Regions from separate parts of the Staphylococcus haemolyticus genome, predicted to be linked through region 2. Evidence: predicted binding sites of a transcription regulator. Region 2 holds the regulator's gene; each other region holds the start of a gene.

What was found. Region 2 encodes CtsR, which represses protease genes until heat stress. Its sites were predicted from a motif close to ATGGTCAATAAAGGTCAAACA; they were not measured.
Region 1: the regulator CtsR is predicted to act here: its motif matches at 1,739-1,759, upstream of clpP (ATP-dependent Clp endopeptidase proteolytic subunit ClpP).
Region 3: the regulator CtsR is predicted to act here: its motif matches at 2,577-2,597, upstream of clpB (ATP-dependent chaperone ClpB).

The regions. Positions count from the first base shown of each region.
Region 1 covers NZ_CP035291.1:2,026,886-2,031,462, reverse strand. Annotated here, with positions in the region: gene EQ029_RS09825 (gluconeogenesis factor YvcK family protein) at 1-101, shown strand, start outside; gene whiA (DNA-binding protein WhiA) at 233-1,177, shown strand; gene clpP (ATP-dependent Clp endopeptidase proteolytic subunit ClpP) at 1,806-2,393, shown strand; gene EQ029_RS09805 (hypothetical protein) at 2,462-2,647, opposite strand; gene EQ029_RS09800 (TIGR01777 family oxidoreductase) at 2,670-3,569, opposite strand; gene EQ029_RS09795 (hypothetical protein) at 3,875-4,054, opposite strand; gene EQ029_RS09790 (DUF4887 domain-containing protein) at 4,262-4,577, shown strand, end outside.
Region 2 covers NZ_CP035291.1:2,300,184-2,304,760, reverse strand. Annotated here, with positions in the region: gene pdxT (pyridoxal 5'-phosphate synthase glutaminase subunit PdxT) at 1-123, shown strand, start outside; gene EQ029_RS11115 (NupC/NupG family nucleoside CNT transporter) at 228-1,442, opposite strand; gene EQ029_RS11110 (CtsR family transcriptional regulator) at 1,597-2,058, shown strand; gene EQ029_RS11105 (UvrB/UvrC motif-containing protein) at 2,081-2,644, shown strand; gene EQ029_RS11100 (protein arginine kinase) at 2,637-3,644, shown strand; gene EQ029_RS11095 (ATP-dependent Clp protease ATP-binding subunit) at 3,660-4,577, shown strand, end outside.
Region 3 covers NZ_CP035291.1:1,922,758-1,927,334, forward strand. Annotated here, with positions in the region: gene clpB (ATP-dependent chaperone ClpB) at 1-2,524, opposite strand, end outside; gene EQ029_RS09275 (acyltransferase family protein) at 2,819-4,577, opposite strand, start outside.

The DNA.
Region 1 (4,577 bases), 270 kb from region 2:
ATGATCATTTAGTACGTCACAATACTAAAGTTTTAGCAAGATTGATCTATGATTTAGCACTTGAAATGACAAGTACGATTCAATTTAGACCTAAAAAATAACACTTCTAATCATCTGTATAACTATGGTATGATATAGGGCGTATGTTTATTAATGTATTCGCGTAATATAGTGCAACTATATAGGATGTTAGTTACATGTATATATATAATTGATTAGAGGGGGAAATGTGATGAGTTTTGCATCAGATATGAAGAATGAATTAACACGCATTGATGTTGATGAAAGCAATGCCAAAGCAGAGCTTAGCGCATTAATTCGTATGAACGGTGCACTTAGCCTATCTAATCAACAATTCGTAATTAATGTTCAAACAGAGAATGCTACGACCGCTAGAAGAATTTATTCATTAATTAAACGCATATTTAATGTAGAAGTGGAAATTCTAGTTCGTAAAAAAATGAAATTAAAGAAAAATAATATTTATATTTGTCGTACAAAAGTGCGAGCTAAAGAAATTCTAGATGAACTTGGTATATTAAAGAATGGTACTTTTGTTCACGATATTGATGCTAGCATGATTAAAGATGATGAAATGCGTAGAAGTTATTTAAGAGGCGCATTTTTAGCTGGAGGATCTGTAAATAATCCAGAGACATCATCCTACCATTTAGAAATATTTTCTCAATATGAGAATCATTCTGAAGGTTTAACTAAATTAATGAATAGTTATGGATTAAATGCTAAACATTTAGAACGAAAAAAGGGTAGTATTGCTTACTTAAAAGAAGCTGAAAAAATTTCTGATTTTCTAAGTTTAATAGGTGGATACCAAGCATTATTGAAGTTTGAAGATGTGCGAATTGTTAGGGATATGAGAAATTCAGTGAATCGTTTAGTAAATTGTGAAACTGCAAACCTTAATAAGACTGTAAGTGCCGCTATGAAACAAGTAGAAAGTATTCAGTTAATTAATCAGGAAATCGGATTAGATAATTTGCCTGATCGCTTAAGAGAGATTGCCAAACTTCGAGTTGAGCATCAAGAAATCTCTTTAAAAGAACTAGGAGAAATGATATCGACTGGTCCGATATCTAAATCTGGAGTCAACCACCGTTTAAGAAAGTTAAATGAACTTGCAGACAAAATTCGAAGTGGTGAAAAAATAGAATTATAAGTATAAACTCGTCATGGATTGGCGAGTTCTTTTTTTAGAACTAGGGACTTGGATCCCTGAAAAGTCCCTGAAATTTAGTTTTCTTTGGTTTTTAATTAAAAGACAAATAAAAAAGAACGAGCCTGGGACATAAATAATATGATGATACTATTTTGCAAATTCGCAGTAGCTGTCTGAACTCAGAAGCCGCTTAAATCAAGCTTTTCTCAGTTCTAGTAATCCTTGCGGGCGGGGCCCCAACAAAGAGGATTTCACTAAGAAATTCTACAAGCAAAGCAAGTTGAGAGAGGGACGACGAATTTAAAAAGAATTCTGTCACACTTCCATTCTTGAAATTAAAATGTGCATAATTAAAGCTATTAGCCTCCTCGAGAGGAGTCGAACCTCTATCTTAAGAACCGGAATCTTACGTGCTATCCGTTACACTACGAGGAGATATTAAATGATAAAGACAAATTTCTGTACTAATTGTTATTTTAAAAGTACAATCTGAATGTATGTTTATAGTGTACAAAATCTATTAAAATATGGTCAACTTTTCTTAGTGCTAGATGAGTTTAAATTTTGACCATTTTTGACTTTTGATGTAAAATACTAATTAACAGTTAATCACAAGGAGGAAATATAAATGAATTTAATTCCTACAGTAATTGAAACAACAAATCGCGGTGAACGCGCATACGATATTTATTCACGTTTATTGAAAGACCGTATTATTATGTTAGGTTCTGCAATTGATGATAATGTAGCAAATTCAATTGTATCACAATTATTATTCTTACAAGCTCAAGACTCTGAGAAAGACATCTATCTATATATTAATTCTCCAGGTGGTAGTGTCACTGCTGGATTTGCAATTTATGATACAATCCAACATATTAAACCAGATGTACAAACAATTTGTATCGGTATGGCTGCATCAATGGGTTCATTCCTATTAGCAGCTGGCGCAAAAGGTAAACGCTTTGCATTACCAAACGCTGAAGTTATGATTCACCAACCATTAGGTGGTGCACAAGGACAAGCAACTGAAATCGAAATTGCTGCTAACCACATTTTAAAAACACGTGAAAAATTAAACAAAATTTTAGCTGAACGTACAGGTCAAAGTATTGAAAAAATTCAAAAAGATACTGATCGTGATAACTTCTTAACTGCTGACGAAGCTAAAGAATATGGTTTAATAGATAATGTTATGCAACCAGAAGAAAAATAATCAAATTTAACCATGGCATAGAAATGGGGGGTGTTTAAACTAACACTCCCCGTTTTTTTATGACTATTTTAATTGTTTGAAGAATGTTTTAGGAACAGTCGAATAGATATAATAAATAAAATAATGCCAATTAAAATGAAAGATATGGACATTAAAATAATTATTAAATTATGTTCGAAAGCGAAAACACCATTGAGTATAAGAAATAGACTTGCGATGATAAGTAGAATATAAGTTAATTTCTCGTCATTCATTTTTAAAACTCCAATTAAATTATTATGCATCTATTAAATCTTCGAAAGCAATTTTTAGATTAGGATAGTTAAATGTAAAACCGAGCGCATCCAGTTTATTTGGTAATACCTTTTGCGTATCTAAAACAACCGTAGACATTTCACCAAGTGCTAATCGCATTAGGAATGATGGCACCCACGTTTCGTGAGGGCGATGCATGACACGCGCAAGTGTGTACCCAAATAAATTTTGGCGTTCAGCAATTGGTGCAGCCATATTGAATGGACCTTTTGCTTTAGGATTATCGATTGTGAATAGAATTGCGCGTACTAAGTCATTAATGTGAATCCATGAATACCATTGGAATCCAGATCCTAATTTACCACCTACGAAGAATTTATAAGGAAGCTTCATCGTCTGTAAGGCGCCTCCATCATCAGATAAAATCATGCTAAATCTGCCAAGTATTACTCGCGTACCAAATGACTCAAAGCGTTTAGCAAAACGTTCCCACTGATAAACCACATCAGATAGAAAATCAAACGGATGTGTTTGATATTTTTCTGTATAAGTATGATATAAACTAGGTGGATAATAACCCATCGCACTAGCATTAAAGAGCACTTCAGGTTTATGTTCTCGGTCGCTAAATAAATCGACAAGTGCTTGAGTTGACTGAATACGACTAGTCATAATCAATTGTTTATATGATGGTGTCCAGCGTTTATTTAAAGTTGCACCAGCCAAATTAATAACAACATCTATATCTGGAACTAGGGACATCCAACCGTCTTTTGACCAATTAACATAAGAAATCTTTGGATCATCACTTTGCTTATCACTACGAGTTAGTATTGTAATATGTACATCGCGATTCTTTAATTCATTTACTAATTGACTTCCTACCATTCCAGTTCCGCCAGTTATTAAGAATTGCTTCATATTTACACCTCTATTAATTTATAGTATTAAGATAGCCTTTCTATTATCATCATTGAACTTTTGTTGTTCAAAAAATGTACAATGATTAGTCAATAATATGTCATTTACTAAGCTGTAAACAGGATTTAAATTATCTAAAGTTAAGTTATAATTAATTTGTACCTTCGCTATAGTAGATTTCAATATCTTTGAGTAAACTGAGTATACCCCATAGACTACACAAAATAAACGAAGGTCAATTTTGACTCCCTTTAGTAGAAGCCCATGCGAGAATCGTGTGGGCTCTTTGTATATCTATTATAGTACTAATGAATAAAGATTAAGAATAATATGATTAGAGGAATGAAAATGACTAATAAAAATATAAGGTCAAACTGAGATGTATGACTGTCATCATAATCATCATTATTCAACATCATAGATTTTAGATTATGTTTAGGGACATTTTCATCTTCAAATATATCTTCAGAAACAAATTTTTTCATTATGTCTCACACTTTCACATTATAATAAAATTAAATTTGCATAATTGATGTTTGTAATTACTTATGATGTTATCATATATAAGTGATTATGCATCATTATAATTAATGTCTTAAACCTTTTTATTTCATTTCCGCGCGAATTACTGTAAAATTATATGCTACATTTAGGGGACTAGACAATTTTAATATATTAAAGTGAGGTAACTTATGTCTAAGAACAATAGAAATAGAGATGACTTTGGTGAACCGGAAAAGAAAAAAATGAGTGGCATTTCGAAACTTATTAGTACGATTATCGTTTTATTATTATTAAGCGGATTAGCATTTGCGATTTTTGCATTTGTAGATCATTCAAATCGTTCAAGTGAACGCTTAAACAATCAATCAACTGAAGAGCACAAAGATAAAAATGATAAAAAAGACAAAGAAGATAAAGACAAGAAGGATAAGTCAGATAAAGATAAAAAAACAAGTGAAGATAGTTCGAATGTGACTCAAGAGAATGTTACGCAGCAAACAGCGC
Region 2 (4,577 bases):
AGCACAGTTGGCGATAAGATTGTAGCAGTAAAGCAAGGCAAGTATTTGGGCGTATCATTCCATCCGGAATTAACAGATGACTACAGAGTAACGCAATACTTTATTGATCATATGGTTAAATAAATGAATAATGGCAAGTTTGGGGACGTTTTAAAAGTCTTCAATTTGCAAAAAATAACCTAGAACTTCTTTATAAATTGGAAGTTCTAGGTTATTTAATTTCGATATTAGATAAAGAAACCAGCAATTGCAGCTGAAATGAATGATACTAATGTTGCACCAAATAATAACTTAAGTCCAAAGCGCGCTACGACATCACCTTTTTCAGAGTTAAGTGATTTAATGGCACCTGAGATAATACCGATTGAACTGAAGTTTGCGAATGATACTAAGAATACAGACGTTACACCTTTCGCATGTTCAGATATATCTTTTAAGTTACCTAATGATTGCATTGCAACGAATTCATTAGATAATAATTTAGTTGCCATAACGGAACCTGATTTAACAGCGTCTTCCCAAGGTACACCAGCTAAGAATGCTAATGGTGCAAAGACAAATCCGATTAATGTTTGGAAGTCCCATTTAATTGCGCCGCCTGATAATAAGCTAAATGCACCACTTACTAAACCGTTTAATAATGCGATGATTGCAATATAACCAATTAACATTGCGCCTACGATTACTGCAACTTTGAAACCATCTAAAATGTATTCTCCTAACATTTCGAAGAATGACTGTTTTTTAGTTTCGCTTTCGTCTACTAATAGTTTATCGTCTTCTTCATTAACTTTATAAGGGTTAATGATTGAAGCAATAATGAAACCACCAAATAAGTTTAATACAACAGCTGTAACAACATATTTAGGTTCAATCAATGTGAAGTATGCACCAATAATTGACGCTGATACTGTAGACATTGCTGAAGCTGTTAATGTGTACAAACGTTGTTTAGGTATGTAAGGTAACTGTTGTTTCAATGAAATGAATACTTCAGATTGACCTAAGATTGCAGCAGCAACTGCATTGTATGATTCTAAACGTCCCATACCATTAATTTTAGAAATTAAGAATCCTAAAACATTAATAATCCATGGTAAGATTCGAGTATATTGTAAGATACCAATTAATGCTGAAATAAATACAATTGGTAGTAACACACTGAAGAAGAATGGTGGGTTTTTAGGATCTACAAACTTAAATCCGCCAAACACGAAGTTAACCCCTTCTGCAGCTTTTTGTAATAAGTAGTTAAATCCTTCCGAAATGCCCCCAATAACTGTAATACCTGCTGTCGTTTTCAATAAAATAAACGCGAACACAAGTTGGATAACTAATAAAATACCAACATACTGACAGCGGATATTTTTTCTGTCAGAGCTAAACAAAAATGCAAGTGCCAAAAAGAAAATTATCCCTATAATCCCAATAAGAATATGCATAATTCTACTCCTTTAAATTTACTTAACTAATATAATACAATAAATTCTTACATGTAACATCAATAATTTTAGAAAATTAAAAAACAAATTGGTTGAAAAAGGTCAAAGATGCTCATATAATATAGTCAAAGAAGGTCAAAAGAGGTGGTAAATCATGCACAACATGTCTGACATCATAGAACAATACATTAAAAAGTTATTCGAAGAAAGTAATGAAGACGTGGTAGAAATTCAACGAGCAAATATTGCTCAACGGTTCGACTGTGTACCTTCTCAATTAAATTATGTCATTAAAACTAGATTCACAAACGAACATGGTTATGAAATAGAAAGTAAACGAGGTGGTGGAGGTTATATCCGAATCACCAAAATTGAAAATAAAGATGCAACGGGGTATATTAATCATCTGTTGCAAATCATTGGGCCATCCATTTCCCAGCAACAAGCTTACTATATTTTAGATGGTTTGCTAGATAAAGGTCTCATTAGTGAAAGAGAAGCAAGAATGATTCAAGTTATAGTTGATCGTGAGACTTTGAAAATGGATGTTGTTGCTCGAGATATTATTAGAGCGAATATTTTAAAACGTTTGTTACCAATCATTAATTTTTATTAATAGAAAAGCGAGGTGTCTATGTGTGCTTTGCGAAAACTGTCATTTAAATGAAGCAGAGGTTAAACTTACAGTAAAAAGTAAAGAAGGCACTTCTGAGAAATGGGTATGTTCTATATGTGCTCAAGGTGAAAACCCTTGGCAACAAAATGAAACGCCATCCCCACATTCTCAGTTTCAAGACGATATTGAAGAAGCATTTGTCGTCAAACAAATATTGCAACATTTGGCAACGAAACATGGTATTAATTTCCATGAAGTAGCTTTTCAAGAAGAGAAGCGATGTCCAACGTGTAAGATGACATTAAAAGATATTGCGCATGTAGGGAAATTCGGGTGTGCAAATTGTTATGCCACTTTCAAAGATGACATCGTAGATATAGTAAGACGCGTACAAGGTGGACAATTTGAACACGTAGGTAAAACGCCTCGTTCTTCTCATAAGAAACTTGCCATCAAGAAACAAATTGAGGAAAAAACAAAATATCTCAATGTACTAATAGATGAACAAAACTTTGAAGAGGCTGCTATCGTTAGAGACGAAATAAAAGCATTGAAAGACGAGAGCGGGGTGGAGCGCAATGAGTGATATGAATGCTCATATCAGTGAATGGATGAAGGAAACTGAAGAATCTCCAATTGTTATGTCATCAAGAATTCGATTGGCTAGAAACTTAGAAAATCACGTTCACCCACTCATGTTTCCATCAGAACAAGATGGCTTCAGAGTTATAAATGAAGTACAAGATGTATTGCCTGATTTAGATTTAATGCGTTTGGATACAATGGATCAACAAAACAAAATGAAACTTGTTGCAAAACATTTAATTAGTCCTGAACTGATTAAACAACCCGCATCAGCAGTGTTATTGAATAAAGATGAATCAATAAGCATTATGATTAATGAAGAAGATCATATACGCATACAAGCAATGGGCACCGATTTATCTTTACAAGACTTATATAACATAGCTAGTGAGATTGATGATACGTTAGATCAATCACTAGACATTAGTTATGATGAACATTTAGGATATTTAACTACGTGTCCAACAAATATTGGTACAGGTATGCGAGCAAGTGTGATGTTACACTTGCCAGGATTATCCATTATGAAACGTATGAATCGTATTGCACAGACAATTAATCGTTTCGGTTTTACAATTCGAGGTATATATGGAGAAGGCTCGCAAGTCTATGGCCATATTTATCAAATCTCAAATCAATTAACACTTGGTAAGACTGAAGATGAAATCATAGATAATTTAACTGAAGTTGTTCAACAAATCATAAATGAAGAAATGCAAATTCGTGAACGTTTGACTCAATACAATGAATTAGAAACGCTAGACCGTATTTATCGGTCATTGGGTATTTTACAAAATAGTCGGATCATTTCAATGGAAGAAGCTTCTTATCGTTTAAGTGAAGTGAAATTAGGTATCGATTTAGGGTATTTAACATTGAGTGATTTTAAATTTAATGAATTAATGGTAAGTATTCAATCAGCGTTTATCTATAACGATGAAGATGAAACAATCTCTGTAAATGAAAAGAGAGCAAATATATTAAGAGAATATACTCAATAGGAGGTACAAAAATATATGCTATTTGGTAGATTAACTGAACGTGCACAACGTGTCCTAGCACACGCACAAGAAGAAGCAATACGTTTAAATCATTCTAATATAGGTACAGAACATTTGTTATTAGGTTTAATGAAAGAACCAGAAGGTATTGCTGCTAAAGTATTAGAAAGTTTTAATATAACCGAAGATAAAGTGATTGAAGAAGTCGAAAAATTAATCGGTCACGGACAAGATCAAACAGGAACATTGCATTATACACCAAGAGCCAAGAAAGTAATTGAACTTTCAATGGATGAAGCAAGAAAGTTACACCATAACTTTGTAGGTACAGAACACATATTACTAGGTTTAATTCGTGAAAATGAAGGCGTAGCTGCTCGCGTATTTGCTAATCTTGATTTAAATATTACGAAAGCGCGTGCCCAAGTCGTCAAAGCGCTAGGTAGTCCTGAAATGAGCAATAAAAATGCTACAGCAAATAAATCAAATAATACCCCTACATTAGATGGATTAGCACGTGATTTAACTGTCATTGCCAAAGATGGAACGTTAGATCCAGTTGTTGGTAGAGATAAAGAAATTACTCGTGTAATTGAAGTGTTAAGTCGTCGTACTAAAAACAATCCTGTACTAATTGGTGAACCCGGTGTAGGTAAAACTGCAATTGCAGAAGGTCTTGCTCAAGCTATTGTTAATAATGAAGTACCTGAGACACTTAAAGGTAAACGCGTGATGTCACTTGATATGGGAACAGTTGTAGCTGGTACTAAATATCGTGGTGAATTTGAAGAACGTTTGAAAAAGGTAATGGAAGAAATTCATCAAGCTGGTAACGTAATCTTATTCATTGATGAATTACACACATTAGTTGGTGCTGGTGGAGCTGAAGGCGCAATCGATGCGTCAAATATATTAAAACCAGCATTAGCACGT
Region 3 (4,577 bases), 380 kb from region 2:
TTTCTTTAATCATCATACGTGCTAATGGTGTTTCAATTTGTCGTTGAACAAAACGTTTCAATGGTCTTGCACCAAATTGTGGTTCGTACGCTTCTTCGCCTAACGATTTTTTCGCGTCATCAGAAACTTCAATAGAAATACGTTGATCCATTAAGCGTATATTTAATTGAGTTAAGATTTTATCAACAATCATACTCATATCATTAATAGATAATGGTTTAAATAATACTATATCATCCATACGGTTTAAGATTTCTGGTTTAAAGAATGCATGTAAGCTATCCATTACAGCTTTTTCAGTTTCTTCAGTAATGTCACCAGTATCTTTAACATTCTCAAGTAATACTTGTGAACCGATGTTACTTGTCATAATAATGATAGTGTTTTTAAAGTCAACACTGCGTCCTTTAGAATCAGTTAAACGACCTTCGTCTAATATTTGAAGTAAAACGTTGAATACATCACTATGTGCTTTTTCAACTTCATCTAATAAAATGACTGAATATGGATTACGTCTAACCGCTTCTGTTAATTGTCCTCCTTCATCATGACCTACATAACCAGGAGGGGCACCAATCAATCTAGAAACTGAATGTTTCTCCATATACTCACTCATGTCGATTCGAATCATGTGTTTCTCAGAATCAAACAATGATGCAGCTAATGATTTTGCTAATTCAGTTTTACCTACACCAGTTGGTCCTAAGAATAAGAAACTACCAATCGGTCTATTAGGATCTTTAATACCTGCACGTGCTCTTACAACAGCATCAGATACTAAATCTACTGCTTTATCTTGACCCACAACACGTTCGTGTAAGATATCACTTAGATTTAATAATTTTTCTCTTTCAGTTTCAACTAATTTTGATACTGGAATACCAGTCCATTGACTTACGATGTCTCCAATTTCTTCATCAGAAACAACTTCACGAATCATGCGTTCGCTGTCACCTTGTTCATCTTGATAAGCTTCTTCAAATTCTTTTAATTCTTTTTCTAATTGAGGTATTGTACCATATTGTAATTCTGCTGCTTTTTCTAAATTACCCTCGGTTTGTGCATCTTCTAGAGCTTGACGACTGCGATCTAATTCAGCACGTTTTTCTTGTACTTTCGCAATTATTTCTTTCTCTTGTTCAACACGAGATTGTAAAGACGCTTGTTTTTCTTTTTCATTTGAAAGTTCTTCTTGTAATTCTTCTAAACGATGTTTACTTGCGTTGTCAGATTCATTTTTCAAAGCACTTTCTTCAATTTCTAATTGCATAACTCGACGATTAACTTGGTCTAATTCAGTTGGATTTGAACCCATTTCTGTTCGAATAGTTGCACATGCTTGGTCAACTAAATCGATTGCTTTGTCAGGTAAAAATCTATCAGTAATATATCGATCTGATAATTCAGCTGCTGCAACTAAAGCACGGTCTTGAATACGTACACCATGATAAACTTCATAGCGTTCTTTTAATCCACGTAAAATTGAAATTGTATCTTCTACATCTGATTCACTTACGCCTACTTTTTGGAAACGACGTTCTAATGCAGAATCTTTCTCAATATATTCTCTATATTCATTTAAAGTAGTTGCACCAATACAATGCAATTCACCACGTGCTAACATCGGTTTCAACATGTTACCAGCGTCCATTGCACCATCTGTTTTTCCTGCACCAACCAACATATGAATTTCATCAATAAATAAAATAATGCGTCCATCTGACTCTTTTACTTCTTTAAGTACTGCTTTAAGTCGCTCTTCAAATTCACCTCTAAATTTTGCACCAGCAACCAATGCGCTTAAATCTAATTCAAAAATTGTTTTATCGAGTAATGATTCAGGCACATCTTTTCGTACAATTCGTTGCGCTAAACCTTCAACAATTGCAGTTTTACCTACACCAGGTTCCCCGATTAATACTGGATTGTTTTTTGTTTTACGACTTAAGATTCGAATTGTGTTACGAATTTCTTCATCCCTGCCAATAACAGGGTCCATTTTACCTTGACGTACTTCTTCTACTAAGTCACGACCATATTTTTCTAAAGCTTCATAATTTACTTCTGGATTTTGTGAAGTCACATGATTTCCCCCTCTTACTTTAGTTATTATTTCTTTCACTACTTCTTCTTTATTTCCAACAAATTGTTTAGTAGTATCATCAATATCCATCGCAGCACGAAGGACGTGTTCCATTGAAATATATTCATCTTCATATTCTTTCATATATGATTCAGCTTTATTTAATAATTCATTTGCTTTAGCTCCTATATACTGTCCATATTGAATATTATCTCCTTGTACAGAAGGATAATTTTTCAATTTATTTGTATACGCTTGATTTAATTCATCTGTATCTATATTTGCTCGTTCTAATATGCTTTTAAATAAACTATCAGTTTCTTCTAAAGTTCCTTTTAATATAGCTTCAATTTCAATATTTTGTAATTCGTTTTCTTTACTCAATTCAACCGCTTTTTGTAATGCACCTTGAATTGCATATGTCATTTGATTAATATCCAAATTTATTCACCCCTATATATTTGATAAGAGCAAGGTCAATTAGTTTGTTTTGACTTTGACTTTCTTTGACCTTAATTACATTATAGACCCTCTTAAATGATTACGCAACACTTACACTCAACTTTTAAAAATTTCTCAAACTGCCTGGTCAAGCTAGTTTGACGTAATTAGTGAGTTTCTTTTATTACTTGTTTTATCACACTTTTTTTGTTATAAACATCAAATATACGTTAAAACTGCAAATAAAATAAACCAGTTCAATGATTTAAAATCACTAAACTGGTCTAGAATGAATTATTTGTTTTTTGAATTTTTCTTTATAGTTTTGATTATTTCATCGGATAAAGCTTTTACACCACTATTTTCAAGATGCACACCATCTGGTGCAAAATATTCAGAATGTCCAGCAGATCGTTGGTACCAATCCACTAAAGTTACATTCTTATGCTTCTTAGCAGCATTAGCTAGTTGTTTATTCACATTATCCTGCCAATCTCGAGGAACACGTGTATTAACAAGGTAAATTTGTGCTTTACCAAACTTATTAATTAATTGATTTAATTCTTCCTCTGTAAAATCACCATTTGTACCTAGTTCTAAAACGACTTTATCTGATGGTTTATTATAATTTGAATAATTGCCTGCTATCGACAACGCTTCTTGTAGGTGACGCCCAACTTTACCATCAATAGTTGCTTTAGGTACTTGAGATTTAAATTCTTCACCAATATCTACCATCACTGAGTCTCCAATAAGTAATGGACTAATATTAGTATAAACTTGTTTTTTACTTTTACTATTACTACTCGAGCCATCGATTTTTATATTTTCCCCAGGCATCATTCTTACTAAATATTTATCTTGATCATTCGTGTTGAATGAATTTGCTTTGTTATCAATTTCATCTTTTCCAAAACGATCAAAGACACCTAAGAATAACAATACTATCGGTATCACAGCAATAATTGACACTATTGTTCTAATAAATTTAGGTCGCTTTAAATAATTGAATGAAAATGCCTTTAAACCTTCTCGTCTAAATGGTGTTTCAATATAACGATATGATAACTCAGCAAATAAAACTGTAAGTATGATATCAACAAAGTACACATAAATAGGAAGTTGCCCATCAACAAAATGAATGTGTATAAAACTTATGACAGGAAAATGCCATAAATATAAACTATAAGAGCGTTTACCTATATAAACAAATATACGATGACCTAATACCTTTGCTAAGATACTAGAAGGGTGTACGACACTAGCAATAATAAATAATGTCATACCTGATATGAGATAAAATCCACCATTATAAATCCATGCACTAGTATCTTTCACTGTAAAGAATAAGTAGATAAGTATTATTAGCCCTAAGATGCCTATACCATCAATAGAACGTTGCAATACTTTTGGTGGATTGGCTTTTAATTTAAATGGTGGCCATACAAATGCTAATATCACACCCAATAATAACGTTTGCAAGCGAGTATCTGTCCCAAAATAAACTCTCGAATACCCAACATTGGGTTGTGAAATAATGACCATCGCTAATAAAGAAACTAAAGAAATAATCCATAATATCAAAGTAACATTGCGATATTTTTTAATCGTTAAGAGTAAAATGACCAACACAAATGGGAAGAACAAATAGAACTGTTCTTCTATTGCAAGTGACCACAAGTGTTTTAATGGCATAAATGAAAATTGTTCGAAGTAGTTAACATCTTTGGCAATATACCACCAATTCGACACATAGAATAATGCAGCGATAATATCATGTTTTACTCGAACGATTTGTTGTGGTTCAAATATTAATGTAGCAATCCCAACAACGATTAATAGCGCAACAACTGCTGGAAGTAACCTTTTAACTCGTCGAATCCAGAATTGTTTAAGGCTAATAATACCTCGCTCTTCGTATTCCTTTAAAAGTAAACTTGTGATTAAATATCCAGAAATAACGAAGAAGGTATCTACTCCTATGAAACCACCTGTAAGCCATTTCCTGTTTAAATGGTAAATGATAATACCTAAGACAGCAATTGCTCTTAGT